2 regions of the Actinomyces sp. zg328 genome follow, and region 2 is predicted to be linked to the other one. Evidence: riboswitches for the same ligand, from Rfam matches in the RefSeq annotation. Region 2 holds a riboswitch; the other holds the start of a gene.

Region 1 (15,799 bases), on a different contig from region 2:
CGACCCCCTGGGCGGACCTGCACGAGCTCGCTCAGAACTACCCGGGACTGCGCCCGTACATCGCGCGCAATCCAAACACCTACCCGGACCTGCTGACCTGGCTGGGATCGCTGGGGGACCCCGCCATCGACGCCGCGCTGGCGTCCCGCCCCATCGCGGCCAGCCCCATCAGCCCCATCGATCCCGCCACCATGGGCGGCCCCAGCGCGCGGGCCATGCCCGGAACGATCGCGGTCCCGCCCCAGGCCCAGGGCGCGTCGGCGCAGCCCTCGGACCCCGCGTGGGCCGCGCAGCAGGCCGGCCCCCAGGCGTTCCAGCCCGCCTACCAGCAGGGCGCGCACGCGGTGGGCCAGCAGCCCTACGCGCAGGGCTACGACCAGCAGGCGCTCCTTCTCGGAGTCGGCGAGCCCGCGCCGCCGAACAAGGAGAGCCATCACCGCTCCAACCTGTTCCTGTGGTTCCTGACCCTGGTGGTCCTGGCCCTCGTCGGGGCGATCGCCTTCTGGGTCGCCACCGAGGACGACGACGCCACTAAGGCCAGCCGGGCGAGCACGGATCAGGCGGCGGCTTCGAGCCCCGCCCAGGACGGCGCGGCGCCGCCCCCCTCGACCGGCCCCTCGGCCAGCGCCTCGGCGAGCCCGACGAGCAAAAAGGCCTTCCCGGCGCCGTCGGACGCCACCGAGCTCGCAGCCTTCACGGCGCCGTCGGGCAATATCTCCTGCACCCTGACCGACTCGGGCGCGACCTGCACCATCAAGGAGCACTCCTTCTCCCAGGGCAATTGCGTATCCTCCCCCTACGAGGCCACCGTCAGCGGCAGCGATGCCACCGGCAGGTGCGCCACCTCCTTCTCCGGAGGGGGCGTCACGCTCAACTACGGCGCCTCGGCGATGCGCGGCGACTACGCCTGCACCTCCTCGGAGTCCGGGATCTCCTGCTGGAGCCAGGTGACCGGCAAGGGCTTCACGCTCTCGCGCGAGCGCGTCCAGAGCACCTCGAAGAACTGAGCCCGCGCGGCGCCGTCGGGGCTCGCGAGCCGCGCCCGCGTCTACCATCCACGCATGCCGTCCTACCGTCGAATCCTGCGCCAGCCCGGCGCGCTGCGCTTCTCCAGCGCCGCGCTCATCGCCCGGTTCCCGATGTCGATGCTGGGGATCTCCCTCATCCTCACCGTTGAGGCGGTTTACGGCTCCTACTCGGCGGCCGGCGCGGTCAGCGCGGCCTTCGTCGTCGCCTCGGCGATCGGCTCACCGCTTCTCGCGCGCCAGGTCGACGCCCGGGGCCAGGCCGCGGTCATGCGCCCGGCGCTGGCGGTCTCCGCGAGCGCGCTGGCGGCGCTCATCGGCTGCCTGTCGGCGCGCGCCCCACTGCCCGCGGTCCTCGCCCTGGCGGCGGTGGCGGGCGCCTTCACCGGGTCGATGGGTTCACTGGCCCGCTCGCGGTGGACCGTCGTGCTGTCCACCCCGCAGGACCTCCACACGGCCTTCTCCCTCGAGGCGGCACTCGATGAGGTCGCCTTCGTCATCGGCCCGCCGCTGGCCACCGCCCTGAGCACCGCGCCGGCGCTGCCCACCGCCTCGGGCGTCATCGCCTGCGCTCTGCTGCAGACCGGCGGTGGGGCCTGGCTGCTGTCCCAGAGGGCCACGGAACCCCCGGCACATCCCCGCCCCCGGCGCGGGCGGGGCAAGGACCGCGAGGGCGACGGCGCCCCGTCGGGCGCGGGCGCTCCCCGGACCCCGGTGCTCCGGCACGGGGCGGTCCTCGCGGTGATCACCGTGTTCATGCTCACCGGCGGGCTGTTCGGGGCGAACGACGTCGCCGCCGTCGCCGTGGCCAAGGAACTCGGGCACCCCTCCGCGGCCGGCGTCGTGCTCGCCGCCTGGTCGGTCGGCTCTCTCAGCGCGGCGCTCGCCTTCGGGGCGCGCGCCTGGGGGTGGCCGCTGTGGAAGCAGCTCCTGGCAGGCGTCACCGGGCTGGCCGTCGGGTGCTCGGCCCTGCCGCTGATGCCGGGCCTGGTGTCGATCGCCGTCGTCATGGCGCTCACCGGAATGGCGATCGCCCCCACGGTGACGATCGGCAACAACATCGTCCAGGTGACGGTGGCCCCCTCGCAGTTGACCGAGGGCCTGGCCTGGATCGGCACCGCGCTCAACATGGGGGTCTCCCTGGGCTCCCTCGTGGCGGGCCAGGCGATCGATCGCACCGGCTCCCATGGCGGGTATCTCCTCGTGGCGGGCTTCGCCTGGATGGGGGTCCTCGCTACCATCGTCGGGCTGCCGACACTGCGATCAGCCAAGGCGAGAACCGATTTGGAGAACCCGGCATGACATCAGCCTCTGACGGGGCCCAGGCGCGAGGAGCCGCGCGCGAGCGCGCGCTGGAGACCGCCCTCGGCTCACCCGCCCTCCTCATCCTGGGCTGCGTGGGCCTGCTGCTCATCCCCGTCCACCAACTGTGGAACGACCTGGTGCCCTCGTTCAAGCTCGACGCATGGATCTACTACCACGCCGTGGCGCAGTGGCATGCCGGCGGCTCCCTCTACGACTGGTACGCCGACCCCGGGCGGCAGTTGTGGCCCTTCACCTACCCGCCCTTCGCCGCATGGGCCTTCACCCCTCTGCTGCTCATCACCGATCGCGCCGCACAGATCCTGCTCACAGCACTGACGCCCTGGGCGGCGGCCCTCACCGGCTGGGCGGGCCTGCGCTGCCTGGGAGCGCGCGGGAGGGCGGCCCGCACCGGCGGGGTGTGGCTCGCGGTGGCGGGCTGCCTGGTGGCCGAGCCGCTGGACAAGACCATGGAGTACGGGCAGATCAACGCGATCCTCATGATGCTCGTCGCGCTCGACCTGCTCGTGGTGCCCGTCAGTTCGCGCTGGCGCGGGGTGGGCAGCGCCGTGGCCGCGGTCATCAAGCTCACCCCGGCGATCGCGATCCTCGTCTTCGTCGTGCGCCGCGAGTGGCGGGCGGCGGCGACGATGGCCGTCACGGCCGCCGGGCTGACGGCGGCGGCGTGGGTGGCCTCGCCCCAGGAGTCGATGCGATTCTTCGGCCAGGCCATGCTCGACCCCTCGCGCGCGGGGCTCCCCGACTACTCGGGCAATCAGAGCCTGCGCGGGCTCGTGGCCCGGGCCCTGCCGGAGGGGATGTGGGGTCCTGCGTGGGCGGGGCTCGCGCTCCTGGTGATGATCGGCGCCGTGCTCCTGGCCAGGGCCCTGGGACGGGGCGCCTCCGCCTCGGACGGCCTGATCCTGCTGCTCCAGACCGACGTGGTGATGACCTGCGGGCTGCTCATCTCCCCCATCAGCTGGTCGCACCACTGGGTGTGGTGCCTGCCGCTGCTCATGGGACTCGGCGTCGCCTCCTGGCGCTGGCGCTCGCCCGCCCTCATGACGGCGACGGCGTCCGGCGGACTCGTCTTCGCCCTGGCCATGCACTGGTGGTTCCCCGAGCAGAATCACGTGGAGCAGGACTGGCCGTGGTGGGCGGGGCCATTGGGCTCCTCCTACACGCTGTGGGCGCTCGCCGCCGGGGCCGCGCTGTGGGTCTGCGCCCCGCGCGGCGCGCGCGACCCGGGCGCCGGCGCGCCGGAGGGCGAAGGCGCGCCGGGGTAGCGGCGCCCGTAAAATCAGCGAGATGCCGCTCTTCGATATCGCCCGCGCCGTGGAGGACCAGTTCCACCGCGACGTCATCCCCGTGCTCAAGCGCCGCGGCTGGCGCCCACGCGTGGTCGCCTATGACGGCTACGGAACCAGCGCAGACCAGCCCGACGGCGCCGATATGGCACGCGTGCTGGCTCGGATGGTGCTGCGGCCCGTGGACGCCCCCACCGAGGGCCCGTTATTCCGCTCCCTGCCGGAGAGGCGCCCGGCCTCGGCGGCGGAGGTGATCGACAACGCCCGCATCTCCCTGGCGGACGCGCAGCGGGGCTGGCGCCTGTTCATCGACGCGCCGGTGCCCTTCCTCCCGGTGACGATCACGGTGGGCGGCGCCCGGATCCGCACACGGGCGGATCGCGAGGGGTACATCGACGTCGTCGTGCGCGGGCACGGACTGGGCCCGGGATGGCATGACGCGGTGATCGACGCCGCCGGCGCGGGACGGTCCAGCGCGCGAGTGCTCGTGGTGGGCCCGGAGCCGACCCTGGGGATCATCTCCGACATCGATGACACGGCGATGATCTCGCACGTGCCGCGCATCCTCGTGGCCGCGTGGAACCAACTGGTCAAGTACTCCTCGGCGCGCGAGCCGGTGCCCGGGATGGCCCGGCTGTACCGGCGCGTCCAGCAGGCCCATCAGGGGGCGCCGGTGTTCTACGTGTCCACGGGCGCGTGGAACGTCATGCCGACGTTGCGCGCCTTCTTCGCCCGCCATGGCTTCCCCGAGGGGCCCGCACTCATGACCGACTGGGGACCGACGAACACCGGGTGGTTTCGCAGCGGCATCGAGCACAAGCGCACCGAGCTGCGCCGCCTCATGATCGATCTTCCCCAGGTGCGCTGGCTGCTCGTGGGCGACGACGGCCAGCACGACCCCCTCATCTACGGCGAGGTGGCCCGTGAGCACGCGGATCGCGTGGCCGCGGTGGCGATTCGCCGGCTCAGCGCCACCGAGCAGGTACTCGCCGGGGGCATCACCGCTCATCCCATGGGCATCGGGCCGGCGGCCCAGACGCTCGCGGAGGCGGATGTCCCGGTGGTCACGGGGACCAATGGCTTCGAGCTGGCCTCCCGCCTGCCCACTGCGATCGGTGGCGGGACAGCCGGAGGATGAGGCGATCCCGAGCCGACGGCCGGACCGCTCAGCCAGATGTCGCATCCCTGGCGCCGCGCCGGACCCGGAGCACGGATCACCACCGCCGAGCGGCACAGGGCAGGAGGAGCGCGCGCCCACCCGATCCGACCGCGCGAGAGGGCGGGGCTGGCGCGCCTCGCCCCGGCGCCGGCGGACCGCTAGGCTGGGCGCCGCGGTCCGGGCATGACGCGCCCGCCGCGCACTTCTAGGAGGCACGCATGAGCAAGCTCCCCTTCGTCCTCGGCCTCGGCGCCGGGTACGTCCTGGGCACCCGGGCGGGCCGCGCCCAGTACGAGCGCATCAAGGCGACCGCCCGGGGCGTCGCCGAGCAGCCCTTCGTCCGCACCCGGGTCGACGCCGCCCAGGCGAGAGTCGCGCAGGCCGTGCGCCAGCAGGGCGAGGCCGTCACCGACAAGGTCGCCGACGCCGTCAAGGAGCGCCTTTTCGGCGCCCCCGCCTCCCCGGCCCCGGCGAAGGGCTCGGAGCCGGCCGCGGTCGCCGTCGACGACGCCACAATCCGCCCCATCAAGTAGCGCCGCGCGGCGCCCACTTCCCCACGCGGCCCCGGTGAGAGCCCCGGCCCTTAGAGGTCCTCGGGGGCGAGGGGCTCGCGGTCGCGCCGTCCCCGGGAGGACCCGCCGCCCGCGCTCGCCCGCCGGGCGCCATCTCCCCTGACGCGCAGACCCATGAGCCCGCGGCGCCATCCGATCGCGGGGCCGCTCGGAAGCGCCCACTTCAGGGGCCTCTCCCCCCGGGCGCGCCGCCGCATCTCGCGGTCCCCCACCACGGGCAACTGCCAAGAGCGCCAGTAGGCGAGCAGGCACATGCCCGCCCCCACGAGCGTGGCCACGAGAATGCCCCAGCTCTCGTGGAAGCCTACGCGCACCATCACCACATCGGTGAGCGCCGCCAGGAGCGCCGGGATCGCGTAGAGCTTGTTGCCGCCGAAGACCGCCGGCGTCTCACCCACGGACACGTCGCGGATCATGGAGCCGCCCACCGCCGTCAGGCAGCCCAGGAGCAGCGCCGGCATCACGCCCAGCCCGTTCGCCAGGGCCTTGGTGGCGCCCGTGGCCGCCCACACCCCCAGGACGACGGCGTCGGCCACCACGAGGAAGCGGCGAGCCGGGCGGGAGGTGAAGGGGACGAGCCAGGCGATCATCGCGCCGGCGCAGGCGGCGTAGAGGTAGTAGGGGTCCGTCAGGGCGAAGGGCGGGCCGTTCTGGATCATAACGTCGCGCAGGATGCCGCCGGCGGTCGCCGTGAGGATCGCCAGGACCACGAAGCCCACGAGGTCGAAGTTCTTGCGGCGGGCGATGAGCGCCCCCAGGATCCCGTTGAGCAGCACACCGGACAGGTCGATGGCGCGGAAGGTGACGGGCAGGGCGCCGAGCGCCGTGATCTGCACGGGATGAAGCGCGATGGGGAGGCAGACCACTGACAGCACGGCCACACGATAGAGGATGCGCGGCGGTGAGGGCCCGCACGGGGCGGGGACTCACCGGGCCAGCGCCATCCCGCCCGGGGTAGGCGGCGGGGGCCGAGCCGGGGCGCGCCCGCGAGGCCTCGCGCCCAGCAGGGCCGCCCACAGCATCAGGCTCACCGAAACCGCCGCTGGCGGGCACGACCGGCCAGGGGGGAGGATCGGGCGCGTGCCGTCACAGCCCTCCCCGCCCCCGCAGCCCTCCCGGCCCTCGCCGCCAGCGCCGCCAGTGCCGCCAGTGCCGCCAGTGCCGCGGCGCTCGGCCACGGGCTCGCGCTACGCCCCGCCCCAGGACCTGTCCACGTACGCGTGGCTGTCCATCGGGGCGGCCCTGGCCACCATCGCCCTGAAGTCCTGGGCGGCATGGGTGACCGGATCGGCCGGGCTCCTCTCGGACGCGGCGGAGTCGCTCGTCAACCTGGTGGCGGCGGTGGTGGCCCTGTGGGTGCTCAAGGTCTCGATCCGCCCGGCCGACGAGGACCACCAGTTCGGCCACTCCAAGGCGGAGTACTTTTCCGCGGTGGTCGAGGGCGTCATGATCTTCGTCGCGGCGGCCCTCATCATCGTCACGGCGGCCGAGCGGATCATCCGCCCGGTCATGCCCGAGAGGCTGGGGCTGGGCCTGGGGGTCTCCGTGATCGCCTCGGTCATCAACGGCGGGGTCGCCTGGGTCCTGCATCGAGCGGGGCGCGCCGAGCGCTCGGCCGCGCTCATCGCCGACGCCAAGCACCTGGCCACCGATGTCATCACCTCCGCGGCCGTGCTCATCGGCGTGGGGATCGTGGCGCTCACCGGCTCGCCGGTGCTCGACGCCCTCGTGGCCCTGGGGGCGGGCCTCAACATCATGTGGACGGGCTTCAAGCTCATCAACGAGTCGGTGGGCGGGCTCATGGACGCCGCCCCCGCCGCCGAGGCGATCGCCCGGGTGGAGGAAGTGCTGGGCACCCGCCGCGAACCCGGCCGCATCGACTTCCACGCCATGCGCATCCGCGAGGCAGGAAATCGCCGTTTCATGGATCTCCACGTGCTCGTGCCCGACGCCTGGACGGTCAAGCAGGGGCACGACTTCGCCGAGGACCTTATCGATGACCTGGTCCGCGCGGATCCGGGCCTGCGGGTCTCCGCCCACCTCGAGCCGATCGGCGATCCGAAGAGTTACGAGGACCTCGACGACGTCTGACCGCCCGCGCGCCCGGGACCGGGGTCCTCGCCGCCGGGGATCGCACCGGCGAGGCGCGAAGCCAGACACGCTCCGGCGCAGCATGGGATCGCGAGATGGAGCGCCGCGTGCCACACTCGTGCCATGAACCCAGCAGTTCTATCCGTGACCGCTCCGTCCCTGCGCCATCACACCGCGCCACACACCGCCCCCTGGCGCGACCTCGACCACATCGGGGTCGAGATCTGCCTGGAGAACGTGGCGGGCGTGCGGCGCGCGGTCCGCGCGGGGGCGGATCGCGCCGAGTTATGCGACAACGTCACCGTTGGAGGCACCACGCCCTCGATCGGCGCTGTCGAGGCCGCCATCCTGGCCGCAGCCGAGGAGGTCGAGGCCAAGCGCCAGCGCATCGGCGCGCACTGGGCCTCCTCGAAGGACGGCGCCCCCTTCGGCCTGCGCGTCATGATTCGCCCCCGGGGAGGCAGCTTCGTCTACGACGGCGACGGCAGGCGCGCGATGATCGCGGACGTGCGCAGGATCGCCGCCCTGGCGCGGGAGATGAGCGAGTACACCCGGCCCGTGCCCACCTCCAACCCGGCCCAGCCGCTGCCCCCGGCCGTGGACCTGGGGATCGTCGTCGGCGGCCTGACGGACGACGGCACCGTCGACCGCGGCCTCATCCGCCTCCTCAAGGACCTCGCCGACGGCGCCACCCTGACCTTCCACCGGGCCATCGACGCCAGCCGCGACCCCCTGGAGGCCTACCGCGACCTGGGCCAACTCGGCGTCGACTACGTGCTCACCAGTGGCGCGGCGGACACCGCCCTCGACGGGGCGCGGATGATCGCCGCGATGGTGGCCGAGGAGGGGCCGACGGTCATCGCCACCGGCATGGTGCGCAGCGACAACGTCGCCGAGGTCATCGAGGCCACGGGCGCCGGGGAGATCCACCTGCGCTGCTCCTTCCCGGGCCTGCCCCCGCACCTGCCCCAGAACACCGACGAGGAGCAGGTGCGCGAGATCGTCAAGGTGGCGCGCGCCCTTCCGGTCCCGGGCCGGCCGGGCCGCTCAGAGGGCTGAGGGGCCCGGCCGGCTCTCACCGGCCCGGCGCTCAGCCCTCCAGGCCGCCCCGCACGCGCGCCGCGGCGTCCACGAGGTTCCGCAACGAGGTCGTGGTCTCCGCGTAACCGCGGGTCTTGAGTCCGCAGTCGGGGTTGACCCAGACGCTCCCGGCGCCCAGGGCGTCGACGGCGCGGCCGACGAGTTCGGCGCACTCCTCGGTGCTGGGCACGCGCGGGGAGTGGATGTCCCACACGCCCGGGCCGAGCTGGCGGGCGAAGCCGTGCTCGGCGACCGCCGGGAGGATGTCCATCCTGGAGCGGGAGGCCTCAATGGAGGTGACGTCGGCGTCCAAGTGGTCGACGGCGTCGATGACCACGTCGAACTCCGAGTAGCACAGGTGGGTGTGGATCTGGGTGGCGCTGGCCGCCCCGCCGGTGGCCAGGCGGAAGGAGCCGACGGACCACTCCAGGTAGGCGGGCTGATCGGCGCGGCGCAGCGGCAGGGTCTCGCGGATGGCCGGCTCATCGACCTGGATGACGCCGATGCCCGCGGCCTCCAGGTCGGCCACCTCGGCGCGTAGGGCCAGCCCCAGCTGGTCGGCCACCTCAGCGCGCGGCAGGTCGTCGCGGACGAAGGACCAGGCCATGATCGTCACGGGTCCGGTGAGCATGCCCTTGAGAGGCCTGTCGGTGAGCGACTGGGCGTAGGAGGACCAGGCGACCGTCATCGGCGCCGGCCGGGCGACGTCGCCCCACAGGATCGAGGGCCGGGTGCAGCGCGAGCCGTAGGACTGGACCCAGCCGTGCTCGGTGGTGGCGAAGCCGTCGAGCAGCTCGGCGAAGTACTGGACCATGTCATTGCGCTCGGCCTCGCCGTGGACGAGCACGTCCAGGCCGATCTCCTCCTGGAGGCGCACCACGCGCTCGATTTCGGCCCTCATCTGGGCCCCGTAGCCGGCGGCGTCGAGCTCTCCCCCGCGGTGGGCGGCGCGGGCGGCGCGGATCTCCGGGGTCTGGGGGAAGGAGCCGATGGTCGTGGTGGGCAGGAGCGGCAGGCCCAGGCGGGCGTCCTGAAGCGGCTTGCGCTCGGCGTAGGGCGGGCGCGCCCGGTCGGCGGGGGTGATGGCGCTGACGGCGTCGCGCACCTCGGCGCGCCGCACCCCGGGGTGGGCGGCCCGCTGGGCACGCAGGCTCGCGTCACGGGCGAGCTCGTCGGCGATGGCGTCCCGGCCCTCGGCCAGGCCCCGCGCGAGGGTGAGGACCTCCCCCACCTTCTGGTCGGCGAAAGCCAGCCAGGAGCGGATGGCCGGGTCGAGGCGGGCCTCGCGCTCGACGTCATGCGGGACGTGCTGCAGGGATGTGGAGGTGGCCACGGTCAGGGGCGCGCCCTGGGGCAGGGCGTCACGCAGGCGCTCAAGGGTGGTCAGCGCGGCCTCAAGGTCCGTTCGCCAGATGTTGCGGCCGGAGACCACCCCGGCGACGACGCTCTTGCCGCCCAGAGCCGCCAGGTCCTCGTCCCGCGGCAGCGCCCCGGCCACGAGGTCCAGGCCCACGGCCTCGATCCCGGTGGCCCCCAGCACGGGCAGGGCGTCGCCGAGCGAGCCGTAGGCGCCGGTGACGAGGACCCGCGGACGCTCGACGATGGCGGCGATCCAGGCGTAAGCCCGGTGGACGGCGGCCAGGACCTCCTCGCGGGGCACGCCCCAGGTGTCGGCGACGAGGGCGGGCTCGTCGATCTGGACCCACTGCGCCCCGGCGGCCCACAGGTCGGCCAGGAGGTGGCCGTAGGCGCCCAGGAGGTCGTCCAGGCGGTCGATCGGCCGGAATCCGGGGGCCGCGCCGTCGGCGGGCTTGGAGGCGAGCAGGTAGGTGACCGGGCCGACGATGACCGGCCGCGGATCCGGCTCGCCCGCGGCGAGGGCCTCCAGGACCTGAGCGGCGGGCCCGTCCGTGGGGTCAATGGCGCCGAATCCGGGGGCGTAGTCGAAGACGGTGGACTCGTCGATCTCGGGGACGAGGTAGTGGTAGTTCGAGTCCATCCACTTCGTCATCTCCTGCGCCGCGAGGTCTCCCTGGCCGCGCGCCACCGTGAAATGACCCTCAAGGCCCAGGCCGGGGTGCCCTTGCCCGGCGCCGCCGCGCAGGTGGGCGAAGCGGGCGGGCACGGCGCCCAGGGCGCTCGTGACCTGGAGGACCTGGTCGTAGTAGGCGAAGTCGGCGGGGACGGCGGCCGGCCCTGACAGCCCCAGGCCGCGCAGGCGCTCACGGGTGGCGCGGCGCAGCCCCGCGGCGGCGGCGCGCAGCTCATCGGCGCTGGTGGCGCCCTTCCAGTAGGACTCGACGGCGCGCTTGAGCTCGCGGTCGGGGCCGATGCGCGGGTAGCCGAGGATGGTGGCGGCGGGCAGGGGGGTGGAGGGGGCGGGCGCGGTTGTGGCGGCTGGCGTGGTCGGGCTAGTCGGGGTAGTCGGGGTAGTCATGGTCGTCGCTTTCGTCATCGAGGTTCAGGGGCGCGCAGGACCGGCGTGAGCCGGCTCGGGCATTCGACGATCACCGCCGGGCGTGGCGTTGAGGTAGGCGCGGAGCACGTCGCGCTGCATGGCGGCCGAGGCGCGCTCGCCGCCGAGGATGCCGCCCAGCCGCAGCTGGCTGACGACGTCGAGGGCGGGGCGGGTGCGGTTGAAGGTGTAGAGGTGGATGCCGGGGGCGCCACCGTCGAGGACCTCGGTGGCCAGCCTGAGGGTGGCGTCGATCCCTCGCGTGACGGCCTGGGCCCCCCGGGCGGGCTTGAGGCTGGCGGCGAGCCCCGCGGGGATGGGCACGCCGGTCAGGGCGGCCAGGCGGGAGAGCCGGGCGAGGTCGGTCATCGGCAGGATGCCGGGAAGCAGGGGCATGGAGACGCCGCAGTAGGTGGCGGCGCGGGCGAGCGAGAGGTAGTCCTCGGGATCATAGAAGACCTGGGTGATGGCCAGGTCCGCGCCGGCGGCCTGCTTGGCGGCGAGGACCTCAACGCCGCGCCCGTGGTCGAGCACCGCCGGGTAGGCGGCGACGGCGATCGTGAGGTGGCGCTCGCCGTCGTCGAAGTACTCGGCCTCGACCTCCCGGATGACGCGCACGAGGTCCTCGGCGTGGGCGAGCTCGCCGGGCAGTTCGTCGGCGTCGTGCCCGCGGGGAGGATCGCCGCGCAGGGCCAGGAAGCGGCGCACGCCCAGGGCCAGGAAGAGGCGGACGATCTCCACGACGTCGCGCTTGCGGTAGCCGATACAGGTCAGGTGCGCCATGAGCGGGGTGCGGGAGCGCGCCAGCACGTGGGTGACGACGTCCTCGGCGGGGTTGTGCTCGCGGATGACCCGCACGGCGGGATCGGCGGGACGGGCTCCCAGCACGAAGGTCGGCCGGTAGGTGACGGAGACGAAGTCCGGGGCGGTGGCCAGCAGCCGGTCCAGGGCGCTCCAGGTCTGAGAGGAAGCGGCGCCGGCGCGGGGCGGGAAGAGCTCGAGGGAGAGCGTGGGCGCCCCGTGCGGGGCGGGGGCCGAATCGTCTGGGGTGGTCGACATGTCTTCTCCATCGGTCCTGGCGGAAGCACCCTCAGGGGTTGCTGCGACGTCGTTGAGCCAGGTCTCTCAATCGCTCTGGATGGGTATTCGCATCCTGCCAGAGCCCAGCGGGGACCGGCCCCCGGGTCCGTTTTCTGAGACGCGGCGTCATGTTGCGGGAATCTGTGAGGGCCGTGCCGCGTCGGCAGTCACGCTTCGAGCGCAATCGGCGGATCTCCCCCTGTGGGGGGATGGTCGGGGCGACGGCACTGCCTTACCTTGGTGCCCATGTCTGATCAGCGCATCGAGGCGCGCATCGATACCGCCAGGGGCATCGGCCTCGCGGTTGAACTCGTGCTGCCCGCCGGGGTCCCCGACCTCGATCCCGACGATGGGCAGCGGGTGGTGGGCACCGGTGGCGCGATCCCCGGGCGCCCCGAGGCCATCGTCATCCTCGCCCATGACTTCCTCGCCGACCGCCACGGGCCCGGGCACAGCCTCGACCGGATGGCCGCCGCGTACAGGGAGGCTGGCCTGGCGACGCTCCAGTTCGATTTCTCGGGCCTGGGCGCCTCCGACGACGACGTCATCACCCTGGCCGGTGAGGTCGCCGATCTCCAGGCGCTGTGCGGGTGGCTCGCCCAACTGGGCTACGCGCGCCAGGGGATCCACGGGCATGGCCTGGGGGCCACGGCGGCGCTCGTCGCCAGGCCGGAGCAGGTGCGCACGGCGGTGGCCGTTGGCGCGATCGTCGGCCCGCAGTCGATCCTGTGGGAGGAGGTCTTCTCCCCCAGCCAGCTCGACGAGCTCGACAAGCACGGCATGACCCGCCTGCCGGATGACAACCCCAATGACCGCGCCTGGGATGTCCTGACCAAGGAGACCCTGGCGGACGTGTCGATGCAGCGCCCCGACGACGTCATGGAGGGCCTGCCCTGGCCGATCCTCATGGTGCACGGCGCGCGGGTCGAGGAGTCCTCCGACGCCGCCGACGAGGCCGCCAAGGGCTTCCCCCTCTTGCCCGACGGCTCGCGCATGCTTCAGATCCACTCCTCGGGCGAGGAGGCCGATGCCGAGCTCGCTCGCGCCGCGGTGGACTGGATGGCCCTGCGCCTGCGCTAGCCCCTCACAGCGCCTCCCCCCGGCGCCCACGCCACGGGCTCCTCCGGCGCCCCGGCGGGGAGGCGCCGGGCGCGCGCCACCGCCCTGCCCGACGAGGCGGGTGGCGAGGGGATCTTCCCGACCGTCCGCCCCTGCCCGCCGCATGGGGGACAATGGGCGGCCTATGGATACCACCAGTGCTGCCGGCGACGCCGGTGAGGGCCACGGGCGCCAGCAGGGGCGCCGCGATCGCCGCGACTCGGGAGGACGGCGAGAGGACGGGGGCCGTCGGGGGCGCCGCCCCGCCCAGCAGCGGGACGGGCATGTCCGCCGGCCCAGCGGGAGTCGCCAGGGCAGGCGCCCCCGGCCGGGTTTCACCGCGGATCAGCTCTCCGAGCGCGCGGCCTCCGTCCCGGAGATCGTCTACCCCGATGAACTGCCCGTCACCGCCCGCCGCGCTGAGATCGCCGAGGCGATCCAGCGCAACCAGGTGGTCATCGTGGCCGGGGAGACCGGGAGCGGCAAGACCACGCAGATCCCCAAGATCTGCCTGGAGCTCGGCCGCGGCATCACCGGGATGATCGGCCACACCCAGCCCCGTCGCATCGCCGCCCGCTCCGTGGCCGAGCGCATCGCGGACGAACTAGGCACCCGCGTCTCCTCCGAGGGGATCGTCGGCTACCAGGTGCGCTTCACCGAGGAGGTCGGGGCGCGCACCCTCATCAAGCTCATGACCGACGGCATCCTCCTGGCGGAGATCCAGTCCGACCCCATGCTCAACCGCTACGACACGATCATCGTGGACGAGGCCCATGAGCGCAGCCTCAACATCGACTTCATCCTGGGCTACCTCGCCCGGCTCCTGCCGAGCCGCCCGGACCTCAAGGTCATCATCACCTCGGCCACCATCGACTCTGCGCGCTTCGCCGAGCACTTCGGCACCAAGACCCCGCGCCCCGACGGCGCCGAGCCCGATGGCGCCGCCCCCGCCGCGCGCGTGCCCGCCCCGGTCATCGAGGTCACGGGCCGCACCTACCCCGTCGAGATCCGCTACCGGCCCCTGAGCGCGGACGAGCCCGATGACGGCGCGGACGAGCCCGATGACGGCGCGGACGAGCCCGATGGCGCCGACCGCGCCCCCCGGGCCGGGCGCGCCAAGCGGCCGGGGCCCACCCCCCGGGAGGACCGCGACCAGGTCACCGGCATCCTCGACGCCGTCGACGAGCTCCTGGCCACCGGCCCCGGGGACATCCTCGTCTTCCTCGCGGGCGAGCGGGACATCCGGGACACCGAATCGGCCCTGGCTGATCACCTCGGACCGCGCCTCGCCGTCGACGGGCGCTCACGGCTGCCCGGAGGGGTCGAAGTGGTGCCCCTGTACTCGCGCCTGAGCGCCGCCGAGCAGCACCGCGTCTTCGAGCCGCATTCAACGCGCCGGATCGTCCTGGCCACGAATGTCGCCGAGACCTCGCTGACGGTGCCCGGCATCCGCTACGTCATCGACCCGGGCCTGGCCCGCATCTCGCGCTACTCCAACCGCACGAAGGTCCAACGCCTGCCCATCGAGCCGATCAGCCAGGCCAGCGCCAACCAGCGCTCGGGGCGCTGCGGGCGCCTGGCCGACGGCGTCGCCATCCGCCTCTACTCCGAGGCCGATTTCAACTCCCGCCCCCAGTACACCGAGCCGGAGATCCTGCGCACCTCGCTGGCCAGCGTCATCCTGCAGATGGCGGCCCTGGGGCTGGGCGCGGTGGGGGACTTCCCCTTCATCGACGCCCCGGACCGCCGGGCCGTGCGCGACGGCATCGCCTTGCTCGCCGAGATCGGCGCGATCCACCCCGACGGCGCCACCAGCGCCGCCGGGCCGCGACTGACCGCCGTCGGGCGCCGCCTGGCGCGCCTGCCGATCGACCCGCGCCTGGGGCGGATGCTCCTGGAGGCCGGCGAGCTCGGCTGCGCCGGGGAGGTGCTCGTCATCGTCGCCGCCCTATCCATCCAGGATGTCCGCGAGCGCCCGGCGGACAAGCAGGAGGCTTCCGACGCCCTGCACCGCCGCTTTGCCGACCCCACGAGCGATTTCCTGACCTACCTCAACCTGTGGCGCTACCTGCGCACGCAGTCCCGGGAGTTGTCCGGCTCGGCGTTCCGGCGCATGTGCCGCGCCGAGTTCCTGCACTACCTGCGGATCCGCGAGTGGCAGGACGTCCACGCCCAACTGCGGCAGATGTCGCGGCAGTTGGGGCTCAGCGCCTCCCCCGTCGAGTTGCCGACTGCGCGCGCCATCCGCGCCGCCGGGGAGGCCCTGGAGCCCGGCTCGCACGCCGCCCAGATCGCCCACGGGGATGTGGCGGCCGCCGTCGTGGCGCTCGGCCGCAGCGCCGACACCCCCGACGCCGACGCCATCCACCGCTCCCTGCTGGTGGGACTGCTGTCCAATGTGGGCAACTGGGATGAGCGGCGCCGCGAGTACGCCGGGGCGAGGGGCACGCGCTTCACGATCTGGCCCGGCTCGGGGCTGCGCCGCAAGACCTACGACTGGGTGATGACGGCGGAGTTGGTGGAGACCTCCCGGCTCTTCGCGCGCACCGTGGCGAGGATCGATGAGCGGTGGATCGAGGAGGCGGCCGAGCGGGCGGGCCTGCTGCGCCGCGTCTACGGCGAGCCCTACT
Region 2 (15,799 bases):
GATCGCGATGGCGTCATCATGCCCCGGGTCGCAGTCGAGGATCATCGTGGTGGTCACATTCGACTCCTTTGTCAGCGTGACTGCCAGGGGGAACTCGCCGGTCGCTCGCCGGACATGCGGCGAGCATGCCGGCGCCCCCTGATCAACAATCGCCCATACTAGGCCATCGACCATCAGAAAAGGTGGGGATGGCAGGGGAATGGGCGGTACCCTGATAGTCCGTCCGCCCAAGCGAAGGAGCTGCATGCCATGGGGCGCGTCATCGTCGTCGGGTCGATCAACCAGGACATCACCGTCACCGTCGAGCGCTTCCCCGCGCCGGGGGAGACCCTGGCGGGGACGTCCACGAGCTACCGGCTCGGCGGCAAAGGCGCCAACCAGGCCGCGGCCGCCGCGCACGGGGGCGCCGAGGCCCTGCTCGTCGGCCGCGTCGGCGGGGATGCCGCGGGCATCACCCTGCGCGAGGATCTGCGCAGCCACGGCGTGGACGTGAGCGCGCTGCGCACCGATGAGGAGATCACCACCGGCATCGCGTTCATCACCGTCAGCGCCGCCGGGGAGAACACGATCATCCTCGACGCCGGCGCCAACGCCCGCGTCACCGGCGCTCAGGCCGCAGAGGCGATCGATGCGGGCGCCGATGACGTCATCGTCCTCCAGGGGGAGATCCCGGCGGCGACCAATGAGGAGATCATCGAATGGGCCCACCGGGCCGGTGCCCGCGTGGTCCTCAACCTCGCGCCCGTCTACCCGATCGCGCCGGACGCCCTGGCCAGTGTCGACGTGCTCGTGGTCAATGAGACCGAGTGCGGGCTCGTGCTGGGCTCGCCCGCGCCCAGCACTCCGGAGGAGGCGATCACGGCGGCGGCCGCCCTGCGTGAGCGGGGGATCGAGGACGTGCTCGTCACGCTCGGCGCCGCCGGGGCGGTGTGGGCCTGCGCCGAGGGCAGCGGGCATGTGCCGGCCATTGATCTGGGGCCCGTGGTGGACACGACGGGCGCCGGGGACGCGAGCGTCGGCGTACTCGCCGCCGCCCTCGCCGCGGGGCACGGCTTCGCCTCGGCCGTGGCCGAGGGCATGCGCGCCGGCTCGACGGCGGTCCTCGCCGCCGGCGCCGCCGCCTCCTACGCGGCCATCGCCCCCGTCTCCCCCGCCTCCCCCGCCTCCTGAGCGAGACCGGTCGAAATCACGATCGAGACCGGTCGCGGTTCTCAAGCGCCACTCCCACACCAGCCCCGCGGGACCGGGCACCGCCTCCCGACACCGTCGTCCCCCATGCGACACCAGTGCCCGTCGCGTTTCGTGGGGGCGGCTGATACGGCGCCTGGAGCGCAGGGCCGCAGCGGCCGCCACTAGGGCCCTCCACTTCAGAAGCGGCGGCGCGCGGCGCATGATGGGGCCATGAGCGCTGATCGAGGACCCGCCGACCCCACTGACCGCCCCTCTCACCCCCGTCGAACCGCCCGCCCCGACCTGCCCGACCTCTCGCGGCCCACCCGGCCCTGCGCCGCTATCCAGGAGCTCATGGCCGCCGAGACTGAGGCGCGGCGCCTCGCGGCTGGCCCCGCCCCGGCCCTCGCCGACGGCGCAGGCGCCCCCGCCGCGCTGCGCTCCGTTCTGGCTGACATCGTCGCGCGCCTCGCCCCCGAGCTCCTCTCCCTGTCCCATGACCTGCACGCCCATCCCGAGGTCGGCCATGAGGAGCACCACGCGATGGCCGCCGTCGCCGGCCTCCTGCGCGCCCACGGAATCGAGCCCGAACTGGGGGTTTTCGGCATGGAGACCGCCCTCCGCGCGAGCATCGGGCCCGTCGCGCCCGCCGGCATCGCCGACGGCGCGGCCGGCGCCGTGGGCGGCACCGCGTCCTCCAACCCCGGCACCATCGCGATCCTCGCCGAGTACGACGCGCTGCCGGGCATCGGCCACGCCTGCGGGCACAACGTCATGTGCGCCAACTCCGTGGGGGCTTTCCTCGCCCTGGCCGCCCTTGAGGCCGAGCGCCCCGGGAGCCTGCCGGGCGCCGTCGTCCTGACCACCACCCCCGCCGAGGAGTGCTCCACCGCCAAGGAGGCCCTCGCTCAGGCCGGCATGCTCAACGGCATCGACGCCGCCATCCAGACCCACTCCTACGCCGCCGACGTCACCCACCAGACCTGGCTCGGGCAGCGGCGCATGCGCGTCACCTACCACGGTATCCCCGCGCACGCCTCCTCCCAGCCCTTCATGGGCCGCAACGCCCTTGACGCCGCTACCCTCGCGTTGACCGGGATCGGGTTGCTGCGCCAGCAGATCCTGCCCATGGACCGCATCCACGCCGTCGTCACCCATGGCGGTGACGCCGCCAACATCATCCCCGAGCGCGCCGAGCTCAACGCCTTCATCCGGTCCAAGGACCTGACCACCCTGCGCGACCTCGTGGCCCGGGTGGAGGACGTCTTCCGCGGCGCTGCCCTCATGACCGGTACCGGCGTTGAGATCACCCCGGACCCCCACCCCAATGAGATGCCCGTGCGGGACAACGCCGCCCTCCTGGCCTCCTGGGTGCGCGCCCAGCGCGAGCGTGGGCGCGAGCCCCTGCCCGCCGGCGTTCTGCCCGAGACCATCGCCGCGGGCACGGACTTCGGCAACGTCTCGCAGCGCGTGCCCGGCATTCACCCGCTCATCAAGATCACCACGGGCGGTGACGTCGCCCTCCACACCCCCGCGATGGCCGAGGCAGCAGGCTCGCCCACCGGGGATGCCGCCTGCCTCGATGGCGCATACGGGCTCGCCTCCGTGGCCCTCGACTGGCTCCATGACGCCGAGGTGCGCGAGGCCGCCAGGGCGGACTTCGAGGCCACCGGCGGGACCGTCGACGTCGCCTCCTTCTGGGACGAGTGAGGGGCGCGTCGGCGCGGGCCGCGCCTGGACCCACCCGCGGCGCGCCCGGGCCTTGCCCGCGAGCGCGGCCCGCGAGCGACCGATGCGTCTGAGGCCACGGGCGCCTGACCCGCCGCCCGGCTGGAGGCGCCCGTGCGCACGCGATGGGAGCGTTCGGCACGCTCGCGAGGCGGCTCGCCAGATGAATCGTTGGAATGGCGCGGGTGGTGCTCTCAATGCCGAGTCTCGTATGTGCATTCGACGTCAGAATGCACATACGAGGTTTTCCATGAAGTTCAGTTCAACGTGATTCCAGCGAAAAGTCGATGATCCAGGCCGTCTGAGCGTGTCAACCCCCGGACTCTCGACCGGCCTCAGGCGGCCAGCGCCTCGCGCATGACGTCCAGGCCCACGCTGCCTAGGCGCAGCGCCCTGGCGTGGAAGGCCTTGAGGGAGTCATCGGCCCCTGCCGCGCGCGCCGCCGCCAGCGAGGCGTCCCGCGCCTCCTCCCACAGGCGCTGACCGACGGCGTATGACGGAGCCTGCCCTGGCCAGCCCAGGTAACGGTCCAGCTCGAAGCGCAGGAAAGACTCGCCCATCGCGGCATTGGCCCGCAGGAAAGCCCATGCTGAGCCCGCGTCCCAGTGCCCCTCGCCCACACCCGGCAGGGCGGCGAGCTCGGCGGGCCGCTCCTTGCGCAGGTGCACGCCGATATCCAGCACGACTCGCGCCGCCCGCAGCCGCTGGGAATCCAGCATCCCCATGCGGTCGGCCGGATCCTCCTGGAAGCCGAGGTCCGCCATGAGCCGCTCGGCGTACAGGGCCCAGCCCTCGCCGTGCCCGCTGACCCAGCAGCCGTGGCGCCGCCAGGAATTGAGCTCATCGCGCAGAAGGGTTTGCATGCCGATCTGAAGGTGATGCCCTGGCACCCCCTCGTGGAACACCGTGGTGCGCTCCTGCCAGGTCGCGAAGTCCTCCGTCCCGGCCGGAACGGACCACCACATGCGGCCCGGGCGGGAGAAGTCGTCGCTCGGCGCGGTGTAGTAGATGCCGCCGGTGGACGACGGCGCGATCCGGCACTCCAGGGAGCGCAGGGGAGCGGGGATGTCGAACTGGGTGCCGTCGAGCGCCGAGATCGCCGCGTCCGAGATCTCCTGCATCCACGCCCGCAGCGCCGCCGTGCCGCGCACCTGCCGCGAGGCGTCGGTGCCCAACCGCTCCAGGGCCTCGGCCACGGTGGTCCCCGGCCCGTAGAGCGAGGCCGCGATGGCCCGCTGTTCGGAGTCGATGGCCGCCAGGCGCTCCCGGCCCCACTCGTAGGTCCCGTCCAGGTCGATGCGCGCGCCCAGGAATTGCCGGCTGAATCTCTCGTAGCGCTCACGGTCGACGGCGTCGTCGCCGGTGGCGAGCGGGAAGACATCGGCGGCCAGCCAGCGGGCCGCCTCGGCGTAGGCGGCGCGGGCCTCGCGCGCGGCCGCCCGCAGGTCCGCGGTGAGGGCGGCGGGCAGAGCGCCGCCGTCGGCGAGGCTCGCCCCCTCGATCAGCGCCGTGAAGGACGACGACGCCTCCCCGGCCTGGTCCTGGGCCTGCTTGATGCAGGCGCGCACCTGCCGGGCGGCGGGGGCGAGCCCGCGCGCGGCCGCGACCCGCAGCGACTCGCGGTGCCCGGCGAGCGCCCCGGGCACCGCCCGTAGGGCGGAGGCGAAGTCCTCCCAGTCGCCCGTGGTGGCCATGGGGTGGTTGTCGAAGGTGTCGCGGATCGTCTGGATCGGAGAGGCGATGTTGTTCAGCGCCCGCAGGTCCTCGCCGGCCTCGTGCGACTCGTCCTCGACGCCGAAGCGCTCGCGCATGGCTGCGATCGTCACACGGTCGACGTCGTCAACGGGGGTGGCGGCATCGAGCGCGGCCCGGGTCTGGGCTCGCAGATCGGCCAGGGCCGAGAAGCCGGCGGGGGAGTAGTCGTCCAGGGCGCCGCCCCGGCCGGGCAGGCCGGAGTAGAGGGCGAACTCGGGGGATAGCGCCGCCAGGCGCTCCACATGGCGCTCGGCGACCGCGTCGACCGCGGTGGGCGTGCGAGGGGACGTGGGGCGCGCGGGGGTCCCGTGGGGCGCGCGGGGATCAGTCATGGGGGCGAGCCTGGCACGATCGGGTCATGATCTCGAATCCCATCGGCTCCGCCCCCGGCGAGCCTTACGTCCTGCCCGCCCCGCGCGACCCCGGCGGCCCCTACCGGGTCATGATGGTGTGCACGGGCAACATATGCCGCTCCGCGATGGCGGAGATGGTCCTCCTCGATCGGCTCGGTGCGGCGGGCCTGGCCGGGCGCGTGGAGGTGGCCTCCTCCGGGGTGTCCAGCGAGGAGCGCGGCAACCCGATGGATTCGCGGGCCAGGCGCCTCCTGCTCAGCAGCGGCTACAGCGAAGGCCGCGACGGCGCGGTGGCGGCGCGCATCGCCTCGCACCGGGCCCACCGCATCACGGATGCCGAGATCGCGGGCTCCGATCTCATCCTGGCGATGACCGCCTCGCATGAGCGCGAGCTGGTTCGCCGCGCGCAGCGGGCGGGCGTGGTCATTGACGAGCCGGAGGGGGTCCGGGGCGCGGGGCGGCGTATCCTCATGTTCCGCGAGTTCGACCCTGAGAGGGCGGCGGATCTGGCGGCGATCGCGGAGGGGCTGGTCTCCCGGTCTCGGCTCGACGCGCCCGACCCGTGGTACGGCGGGATGGAGGACTTCGAGGACACCCTGGCGACGATCGAGCGCGTCGTCGACGAACTCACCCCCGCCCTGTCCACCCTCATGCGAGACCGGTAGATATAACGATCGAGACCGGCCGGTTGTCCACAGGCCCTCCTCGTCCCGCAAGAGCGGAGGCGGGCCTGTGGACGGCGAACCGGTCTCGCCGCTGTTTTCGACCGGTCTCGCGCGGATTGATCAGTGAGAGGGTTGGGGGAGGCGGGCGCTGAGCCAGCCGGTGAGGGTCGCCAGGTACTCGCCGCGGGCGGGCTCGGGGGAGAGCGTCAGGTCGTGCACCCCGCCGGGGATCTGCCGCACGGTGACATCCTCACCGAGGAAAGGCGCGCGCTCCACCATCTGCGTGACATCGAGCACCGTGTCCGCCCGCAGCACGGCCTCGCGACCGGCGCCGGGAGCCGCCGACGCGGTCGAGCAGCACAGGAGCACCGGCGCCTCGATCCCCAGGCCATGGCGCACCCGCCGCTGCAGGCGGCGCACGCTCGTGAGGAAGCCCGCTCGCGCCGGCCAACCGGGCGAGGGCTTGAGCGCGAGGTCCCAGTCCCACTCCCCGCCCCACTTGACGTGCAGGGAGCGGGCGTAGGGGTCGGCCTCGAAGGCGTCCTCGTCATCCGCCTGCGGCGCCGCCGGGTTCGTGATGACCCGCCCCGGCATCCACCGCGACATGAGGTCCACCGCCGCGGTGCCGTAGGAGCGCATGAAGCCCGAGGCGTTGAGATCCAGCCATGGGGAGTTCAGCGTGACGGCCGCGAGCTGTCCCGGGTGGTCCGCCGCCCACAGCACCGCGGACAGCCCGCCCGTGGAGTGCGCGTTGAGGACGACGGCGTCGTGCCCCTTCTCCTCGCGCAGGATCCGCACCGCCTCGGTGATCTCTTCGTCGTAGACGAGCAGGTCCGTGGTGTCGTGCGGGAAGGAGCCCTCGGGCAGATCGGCGCCCGCCCGCCCGCAGCCGCGCATCTCCAGGGCGTAGAACTCGTAGCCCGCCGCATCGAGCGCGGCCGACAGGTGCGTCTGGAAGAAGTAGTCGGTGCGGCCGTGGATGTACAGCACCGCCCGCGCGTGCCGGGCGGCGCCGGCATCGCGCTGGTGGACGAGGATCGCGTGATCCGCCCCGGGCGCGGCTTCAGAGGGGGTGACGGGGATGTGGCGCGCCACCCAGGGCTCGCCCAGGAGGTCCGGGATGATCGTGGTCATGCTGGCATCGTAGATCCGGGTGGTCCTTCCCGTGCCGCGTCGTCATTTCGTGACCTTGGTCCCGGAATCGGCGTCTGGCTTGCGCGCCCGTGACTCGGCTTTATACCGTTCTCCCGACCATCCAGAGCAGTTGAGAGACCTGGCTCGATGACGCTGCAGCAACCCCCTGCGATGGTGAGGGTGCTTCCGCCAGGACCGATGGAGGACTCATGAGCGATCCAAACCCGGGTACCGAGCCGGTCAAGGCCGACGCCGTCGGCACTGGCGCGCTCGCCGATGCGGGATCGGCGGACGGCTCGATGATCTCCCTGCGCGACGTTGTCAAGATCTACACCCTGCGTGACGGCACGCGGGTCCGCGCCCTCGACGGTCTCACCCTGAATGTGCCCGCGGGATCGATCCATGGGATCGTGGGGACCTCTGGGGCTGGCAAGTCCACGCTCATCCGCTGCCTGACCGCCCTTGAGCCCGTCACGAGCGGTGAGGTGCGCGTCGCCGGCCAGGACATGACCGCCCTGCGGCCCCGCGAGCTGCGCGAGGCCCGCCGCAGGATCGGCATGGTCTTCCAGCACGCCAACCTGCTCGACTCGCGCACGACCGCGCAGAACATCGCTTACCCGCTCGCCCTGGCCGGAGTTGCCAAGGGGGAGCGCCACGAGACGGTCGCCCAGATGCTCGACCTCGTGGGCCTCGCCGATCGCGGCGGCTCCTACCCCAGCCAACTCTCCGGTGGCCAGAAGCAGCGCGTCGGCATTGCCCGGGCGCTGGCGGATCAGCCCGCCGTGCTCCTGTGCGATGAGCCCACCAGCGCCCTCGACCCCGAGACCACCCGCTCGATCCTCGACCTCATCAAGGACGTGCGCGATCGCCTCGGCGTCACCGTCGTCATCATCACCCACGAGATGAGCGTCGTCCGCCAGGTCTGCGACTCCGTGAGCCTCCTGGAGGCCGGCCGCATCGTGGAGTCCGGGCCGATCGAGGAGGTCGTCTCCGACGTCGACTCGCGCCTGTCCCACGAGCTCGTGCCCGTCCCCGCGATCCCGGATGGCTCGCTGGCCGAGGGCGACGCCGTCATCGACGTCGCGCTCACCGCCCACCCGGGCCAGCCGGCGGCCGCGCACCTGCTCGCCATCGCCTCCGAGCACGGCGCGGATGTGGCCGGGGGAGTCTTCGAGACCCTGGGGCAGGCCCAGGTCGGCCGCCTCGCCCTGACCGTCCCCGCCGAGAGGGCCCCCGGCGTTGTCGACGCCCTGGCCGCCATCGGCGCCACCGCGGAGGTGCGCTCATGATCGCCCTGAACGCCGCTGCCCACCTGGAGCCCCTCATCGTCCTGCCCGCGGGCGCGCGGGACAAGAGATGGCTGGACAACCCCGCCATCACGGACAAGCTCTGGCCCGCCACCATCGAGACCTTCGAGATGACTCTCATCTCCGGGGCGCTCGCGGTGCTGCTCGGCCTCCTGCTGGGGCTGGCCCTGGTGACCACAGGCAAGCGCGGCCAGCACTCCAACCGCTTCGTCTACGAGGTCCTCTCCCAGGTCGTCAACATCGGCCGCTCGCTGCCCTTCATCATCCTCATGGTGGCGATCCTGCCGCTGACCCGCATGATCGTCGGCTCCTCGCTCGGCTGGCAGGCGGCCTGCGTCCCCCTGACCGTGGGGGCCATCCCCTTCTACGCGCGCCTGGTGGAGACCGCCGTCAACAACGTGGAGGCCGGGAAGGTCGAGGCCGCCCTCATGATGGGCGCCTCCGGCAATCAGATCACCTGGGGCGTGCTCGTGCGCGAGGCCCTGCCCACCCTCATCCAGTCGGCCACGGTCACGCTCATCACGCTGCTGGGCTACTCGGCTATGGCGGGCGCCGTGGGTGGCGGCGGGCTGGGGGACCTGGCCGTGCAGTACGGGTTCCAGCGCAACCAGACCGATGTCATGATCGTCACCGTCGTCCTCATCGTCCTCATCGTCGGCATCATCCAGCTCGCCGGCGACATGCTCAGCCGGCTGGTGGACCACCGCTGAGGCCCCGCCAGCCGGCACCGAGCCCATCGACGGCGGCGCGCATCGCCGCAACCCGATCGAATCCGCCCCAGCACCACGGCTCCACCATCGAAAGGAAACCCCATGACCACGCTTCTGCCCTCCGCGATATCCCGGCGCGCCTTCGCCACCGGCGCCCTGGCCACCGCCGTCGCCGCCACCCTGGCCGCCTGCGGCTCCGACTCCGACGGCCAGCCCAAGGGCATCAAGAAGGACGGCGACACCGTCGTCATCTCCATCGGGGCCACCCCCCAGCCCCACGTCACGATGCTCACCCACATCAAGGACAACCTCCTGTCCGGCACCGGTATCAAGCTGGACATCAAGGAGATCAACGACTACACGACGCCGAACATCAGCCTCAAGGACGGCTCCATCGCCGCCAACTTCTTCCAGACGCCCAACTACCTCAAGCAGCAGATCGAGGAGCACGGCTACGACTTCGTGGCCATCGCGGACGTCCACGTGGAGCCCATGGGCATCTACTCCAAGAAGGCCACCACGCTGGAGGAGATCCCCGATGGCGGGCAGATCGTCCTCAACAACGACCCAGCCAACACCGCCCGCGGGCTGAAGTTGCTCGAGGCCGCGAAGCTCATCACCCTCGACCCCGCCGCTGCGCTGCCCACGGACTCCGACGTGACCAGCAACCCGCACAACTTCACGTTCACGACGGTCGACGGCGCCCAGGTGGCCAACACGATGCAGGACGCCGCCGCCGTGGTCCTCAATGGGAACTACGCCCTCGACGCCGGGCTCAAGCCCGCCGTCGACGCCCTGCGGCTCGAGTCCGTCGAGGCCGCCCCGGCGAACCAACTCGTGGTGCGCTCGGAGGACAAGGACAACGAGTCCCTCAAGAAGCTCGCCGAGATCATGAACTCCGCGGATTTCAAGTCCTACATCGAGAGCACCTGGGCTGACGGCTCCGTCCTCCCGGCCTTCTGATCGCCTTCCCAGGCCCTCGGCCTCACCGGGCCGTGAATGCCTGGCTCTGGCCCTATTGACTGGTCCGGCCGCGCGAGAGCGCGGTCGGACCAGTCGGTTCGCCGCGGAGGCGGCGGGGGCTTTCTGACCGCGGAGCCGCCGGGCCGTGGGGCCGCGGGGCCGTGCTGATCGGCGGGGCGCCGTGCGCCGGCGCTGGCCATCACCGCTTCGACGAGCCCCGCCTCGCAGCGCGACTCTTCGCGGCGCCTCAGTCGACGATGCCGTAGAGGCGGTCCCCGGCGTCACCCAGGCCCGGCACGATGTAGCCCAGTTCGTTGAGGTGGTCGTCCACCGCGGCCGTCACCACCGTGACGTTCGCGCGGTCCCCGATGGCCTCCTCCAGGTAGGTCAGGCCCTCCGGCGCCGCCAGCAGGCACAGGGCCGTCACATCCCGCGCGCCCCGGTCCAGCAGGTAGTTCGTGGCGTCCGTGAGCGTGTGGCCGGTGGCGAGCATCGGGTCGACGATGAAGCACTGGCGCCCCGAGAGGTCATCAGGCAGGCGGTTGGCGTAGGTGTCCACCTCCAGGGTCCGCTCATCGCGCTTCATCCCGAGGAACCCCACTTCGGCCGTGGGCAGGAGGCGTGTCATGCCCTCCAGCATTCCCAGGCCCGCCCGAAGGATCGGCACGACGATCGGCCGCGGCGCCGCGATCCGATGGCACTGCGCCACCGCCACCGGCGTGGCGATCTCCACCGGTTCGGTGCGCACATGGCGCGTCGCCTCATAGGCCAGCAGGGTGACGAGCTCGTCCACGAGTTGGCGGAACACCGCCGAGTTCGTCGTCCGGTCCCGCAGGACCGCCAACTTGTGATCGATGAGGGGGTGGTCGACGTCGATGAGATGCATGGGATCAGCCTACGGCGCTCGGGGCGCCGGCGTGGGCGCGCCGGGCCACGGTTCAGGCGTTGCCCAGATAGTCCAGCCAGCTCTCGTAGTGGTCCAGCACGTCGTGGGCCACCTGGTCCGCGGTCCAATCCATGACGTCGTAGCCCTGACCACCGCCGCGCGGTCGCACCTCCAGGCGCACCGTGAGGTCGTCCGCCTCATGGACGACGACGCCGAAGGCCGCCACCGGGGCCTGCACCATCCGCACCACGTAGCGGAAGGAGTCGAGCCCGCTGGAGCGCTCGACCGTGGGCGCCACCGCTCCGCCCTCCGCCGCGCCCTCGGCCGTCGGGGCCACGGCCAGCTCGGCGGCATTCTCGCCGTCGCCGGCCTCGGGGCCGGCTGTGACCAGGAGGGTGGCGCGGCCCAGGAAGTTGCGCTCGTCGTCGGGGTCTTGCGCCTCCGGTCCCTCCACGTACACCTCGGCCCCCAGCTCCTCTTTGCGCAGCTCAGCGGCCACCGCCTCCAGGGCCGGCACGATCCTGGTGTCCAGGGCGCGCTGGGCCTGGGCGGGGGAGACCGACTCGAAGGTGTGCGACAGCCGATCCCTCCACGAGACGCGCTTGAGGCCCGCGGCCGTGCCCGTCAGGCCCAGCGCCCGGTTCCGGAAGACGTGCGAGCGGGCGTCGTGGTGGCTCGCCTCCGTGCGCAGTGCCTTCCACAGCCCGTACATGATCAGCAGCAGGACGGCGCTGAAGGGCAGCGCCATCACGATGGTCGCCTGCTGGAGGATCGGGATGCCGCCCGCCAGCAGCATGGCGATCGTCAGTACGCCCACGAGTATCGCCCAGAAGATCCGCAGCCACGGCTGGGCATCGCCCTCATCCCCGGTGCGCGTGCGCGTGGACAGGTTCGCCATCACCAGGGCGCCCGAGTCCGCCGAGGTCACGTAGAACAGGATCCCGATGAACAGCGAGAGCGCCACCAGGGCGGGGCCCCCTGGAAGGGACTTGAGCAGCGCGTAGAAGCCCTGTTCCGGGGTGGAGGCCGTCAGTTCGGCGAAAACCCGGTCCCCGCCCCTGACGATGGACAGGGCGTGATTGCCGAAGATCGACACCCACATGATGACGTAGGTCAGCGGCAGGGCCAGCGAGCCGAGCACGAACTGGCGGATCGTGCGGCCGCGGGAGATGCGCGCCAGGAACATCCCCACGAAGGCCGCCCACGTGATCCACCACGCCCAGAAGAACAGCGTCCAGCCGTTGAGCCACTGGGTCGGGCGGTTCCAGGCGTAGGTCTCCAGGGTCAGGCCCGGGAACGAGGTGATGTAGTCGCCGATCGAGCCCACCAGCGCGTCGAGCAGGAACGCCGTGTCCCCCGTGACGAGCACCCACAGCGCCAGGGCGATCGCCAGCAGAACGTTGACGCTCGATAGCATGCGCACTCCGCGGTCCACCCCCGAGACCGCCGATGCCGTCGCCATGAGGACTGACAGCGCCACGAGCCCGATCTGGGCCGCTGTGCCCTGCGGGATGCCGAACAGGATCGTCAGCGCGACATTCAACTGGACGATCCCCACGCCGAGGGAGGCCGCGATTCCGATCGCGCCGCCGATGAGCGCGGCCGCGTCCATGACGTCGCCGAGGATCCCATCCGTGCGGTGGCCCAGGATCGGGCGCAGCGTGGAGCGAACCGCCAGCGGCTGGCGGCGCCGGTAGGCGAAGTAGGCCAGCGCCATCCCCACCAGGGAGTACAGTCCCCAGCCCGATACCCCGTAGTGGAGGAGGGTCAGGACGATCGCGTTGCGGGCGGCCTCCTCGGTCTGGGGAGCCCCCGCGGGCGGTGAGAGGTACTGGGAGACGGGCTCGGCGACGGCGAAGAACATGATCCCCGTGCCCACGCCCGCCGCGAAGAGCATCGCCGCCCAGGAGAACGTTGAGAACTCTGGGGTGGAGTTGGAGGGCCCCAGCCGCGTGGTGCCGTAGCGCGACAGCGCCAGGACGACGACGAACACGAGGACCGCCGTCATCTCCAGGATGTAGAACGAGCCGAACCAGCGTGACGCCCAGGCGACGGCGGTTCCGAAGATGCCCTGGATGGTGCGCGGGACGAGGATCGCCGCGAGGGCGAGGGCGCCGATGACGCCGCCGGAGACCGCGAACACAGTGGTGTTGAGGCGCTTGTCGGTGGCCGGCTCGGGCTCGCGAGCCTGGGAGCCGCGAGCGTCATCCTCTGCCTGAGTGCTCACCCGTAGTCTCCTTCCGCCTGGCCCAAGGGCCGGGGTGCTCGCTGAATGTTCACCCCCTTGAGGCTGGGAGGTTCCTGGGAATGATAGATCGGAACGATGGTGATCCGAAGTGGCGGTGATGGGGGGCGCGGGCGGCGCGGGCGCTCGCGGCGGCGATCTCGCGCCGGCGGGCCCGGCGGCGTGTGGGACGCTTGGGGCGTGACCGATCGATCCTCGCCCGCGCCCCGCGCCCTCGCCGGGGCCGCTTCGGGCGACCGGCGCCCCGCGCTCCTGGAGGAGCGCTATGGCGCCGCGATGGACCGCGCGCTGGCCCTGGCGGAGTGGGCGGCGCGGGCCGGGGAGGTGCCCGTGGGCGCCGTCGTCCTGGATGCCGGCGGCGAGGTCCTCGCTGAGGCGGCCAACGCCCGCCAGGCCGAGTGCGACCCGACCGCCCACGCCGAGATGCGGGCCCTGAGGGCCGCCGGGAGGGCCCTGGGCGATTCCCACCTGGACGGCTGCTCGCTGGTGGTGACCTTGGAGCCCTGCACCATGTGCGCCGGCGCGATCCAGTTGGCGAGGCTCGCCCGCGTGGTGCTGGCCGCCTGGGAGCCGCGCACCGGGGCTTGCGGCTCGATCCGCGATGTGCTGCGCGATCCCCGGGCGAACCACCGGGTGGAGGTCGTCGCCGGGCTGCGCGCCGAGGCCTCCGCGGCTCTCCTCCAGGACTTCTTTGCCCCCCGCCGCTGATCCTCCCCGCCCCCTCGTCGAGACCGGTCGAAAACAGCATCGAAACCGGGCGGTTCTCCACAGGCGGGCGTGTAGCATCAGCGTGCGCGCCCCGGTGGACAACAGCGGGGCGGTTGTTCGGCGGCTAAGGAGAGCGCGATGAGCGAGGAGATGACCCTCCAGGCCTTCCTGGACCACGTCAACGCCGGCAGGCCCGTGCGCCCTGGCACTCCCGAGGGCTCCTTCCAGGGCGCCTTCGCCGTCGAGACGCAGCGCCTCACGGCCGAGCTCAACTCCGCCTTCCACGATCCCGACGGGATCCGCGATCTGCTGTCCCGGATCGCCCACCGCCCGGTGCCCGAGACGCTGCGGCTCTTCCCGCCCTTCACCACTGACTTCGGCGTCAACACCCACTTCGGCGACGACGTGTTTATCAACTCCGGGTGCCGCTTCCAGGATCAGGGCGGCATTTGGATCGGCGATCGCTGCTTCATCGGGCACGACGTCGTCATGGCGACCCTCGATCACGGCCTCGTCGTCGCCGACCGCGCCACCACCTACCCCGCCCCCATCCGGCTCGGAGACGATGTCTGGGTCGGGGCCAAGGCCGTCATCACCAAGGGCGTGACCGTGGGAGACGGGGCGGTCATCGCCGCGGGCGCCGTCGTCACGCGGGATGTGCCCGCGGGCGTCGTCGTCGGTGGTGTCCCCGCCGTGGTGCTGCGCGAGATCCCGGCCTCCTGAGGCCGCCCGCCGCCTACCGAGACCGGTCGAAATCATGACCGAGACCGGTCCGCGGACCGGTCTCGGTCATGATTTCGACCGGTCTCGGCGAGGGGGGGGAGGGAGGTCGCAGGGGCGGCCGATTGGGCTGAACGCTCGCGGGCGTGTACCCTCGACGCCTGAGGTAGCGTGTCCGAGCGGCCGAAGGTGCAGATCTCGAAAGTCTGTGTGGTTCATAGCCACCCTGGGTTCGAATCCCAGCGCTACCGCCAGTGAGTGAGGGCCCCGATCCGCGTGATCGGGGCCCTCACTCGTGGCTCGTCGGCATCGCGGGCCCGGCCGACAGCCGTGGAGGGCAGCGCCAGCGGCTCACACGTACTGGCGCGCCTGGTTGACCGCCTCCATCCCGTAGCCGCCGCCGAATAGGAACACGTGGATCATGAGCATGTGCAGGCGGTGCAGTCCCACCCGCTCGCGCCACCCGTCGGCCAGCGGTGAGACCTCGTTGTAGGCCCCGATGATCCGCGTGAGATGCGACTGCCCGAACATCCCCAGCGCTGCCAGATCCGTCTCCGCGTGCGCGCCCTGCGCCATCGGGTCGATGAGGACGCCGACGTCGCCCGGCAGGCCTCCGCCCGAACCCGAGCCCACTACTGCCGCCCGCGCCGCGGCCCCGGTCAGCCGCGGCCCGCCTCCCGCGCCCGGCGGCGCCCAGTCGGCCTCCCCGACCGGCACCCACAGCACGTTGCCGCACCACAGGTCCCCATGCGTGCGGGACACCGCGCGCGCCCGCCCCCGCGCCGCCGCCTCGACGAGCGCCGGCTGCGGGGAGTCGAAGACGCCGTCGGCCAGCCGCGCACAGACCCTCTCCAGCACCCGCGCGCCCTTGTCGCTCAGGGCCCCTGAGTCCCGGCAGTCGGCGATGTAGGCGCCAATGCGGTCCTCGGCGTAGAAGGCTCCCCACGGTCGGCTCATGACCGCTGGATCACAGGAATCATGGGGGTGCACTCGGATGCGCGAGCGCCCCATCTGGCCGACGCCGTCCCATCCCGGGGGAGATGCCCCGAAGAACGGGGCGCCCGCCGCGTGGGTGACCGCCAAGGCGCGGCCGAAGGCCTCCGCGGCCTCGGCCGTGGTGCCCCCGTGGCTGAGCCGCGGCTCCTCGATCCACCCCTCGCCCTGCGTCACCGGGACGACGTGCGCGCCGCCGTCGGGCATCGCCTCGGCGAGCCATTTCAGGCCCTGCGCCTCCACCGCCGTGGAGACCGGGCCCTCGTCAACCTTGCGGAACACGCTCGCGCTCATGGGACCAGCCTGGCACGCTCGGGCACCGACGCGCAGCAGGCCGGGGTGAGGCGGGCACTCCCCGCGTCCCGCTGCCGCGCCCCTCGGGCCGCAGGGCGCGGCGGAGCCGCCAGCAGGGGCGCGCCGTTCCTCAGACCCGGGGGCGGCGCCGCCCCGTCCCTCGTGTCG

What was found. Region 2 has a riboswitch for S-adenosylmethionine ahead of GVV75_RS09450 (methionine ABC transporter ATP-binding protein). Riboswitches for the same ligand answer to the same signal wherever they lie in the genome.
Region 1: it holds a riboswitch for S-adenosylmethionine, as region 2 does, so the genes downstream of both, GVV75_RS03255 (methylenetetrahydrofolate reductase) here and GVV75_RS09450 (methionine ABC transporter ATP-binding protein) in region 2, are expected to answer to the same signal.

The regions. Positions count from the first base shown of each region.
Region 1 is NZ_VWPE01000003.1:164,857-180,655, forward strand. It holds gene GVV75_RS03210 (variant leucine-rich repeat-containing protein) at 1-1,007, shown strand, start outside; gene GVV75_RS03215 (MFS transporter) at 1,062-2,327, shown strand; gene GVV75_RS03220 (glycosyltransferase 87 family protein) at 2,324-3,613, shown strand; gene GVV75_RS03225 (App1 family protein) at 3,636-4,772, shown strand; gene GVV75_RS03230 (YtxH domain-containing protein) at 5,012-5,326, shown strand; gene GVV75_RS03235 (trimeric intracellular cation channel family protein) at 5,377-6,237, opposite strand; gene GVV75_RS03240 (cation diffusion facilitator family transporter) at 6,524-7,456, shown strand; gene GVV75_RS03245 (copper homeostasis protein CutC) at 7,580-8,515, shown strand; gene metE (5-methyltetrahydropteroyltriglutamate--homocysteine S-methyltransferase) at 8,547-10,973, opposite strand; gene GVV75_RS03255 (methylenetetrahydrofolate reductase) at 10,998-12,050, opposite strand; SAM riboswitch class I at 12,055-12,136, opposite strand; gene GVV75_RS03260 (alpha/beta hydrolase family protein) at 12,318-13,151, shown strand; gene hrpA (ATP-dependent RNA helicase HrpA) at 13,315-15,799, shown strand, end outside.
Region 2 is NZ_VWPE01000028.1:1,725-17,523, forward strand. It holds gene uriH (uridine-preferring nucleoside hydrolase UriH) at 1-57, opposite strand, end outside; gene GVV75_RS09425 (ribokinase) at 250-1,170, shown strand; gene GVV75_RS09430 (amidohydrolase) at 1,525-2,880, shown strand; gene GVV75_RS09435 (DUF885 domain-containing protein) at 3,234-4,985, opposite strand; gene GVV75_RS09440 (low molecular weight protein-tyrosine-phosphatase) at 5,012-5,671, shown strand; gene GVV75_RS09445 (alpha/beta hydrolase) at 5,792-6,805, opposite strand; SAM riboswitch class I at 6,920-7,010, shown strand; gene GVV75_RS09450 (methionine ABC transporter ATP-binding protein) at 7,015-8,094, shown strand; gene GVV75_RS09455 (methionine ABC transporter permease) at 8,091-8,822, shown strand; gene GVV75_RS09460 (MetQ/NlpA family ABC transporter substrate-binding protein) at 8,937-9,785, shown strand; gene upp (uracil phosphoribosyltransferase) at 10,033-10,671, opposite strand; gene betT (choline BCCT transporter BetT) at 10,724-12,898, opposite strand; gene GVV75_RS09475 (nucleoside deaminase) at 13,193-13,624, shown strand; gene GVV75_RS10505 (DapH/DapD/GlmU-related protein) at 13,763-14,347, shown strand; tRNA gene GVV75_RS09485 (tRNA-Ser) at 14,510-14,598, shown strand; gene GVV75_RS09490 (fructosamine kinase family protein) at 14,696-15,631, opposite strand; gene GVV75_RS09495 (ATP-dependent RNA helicase) at 15,762-15,799, opposite strand, start outside.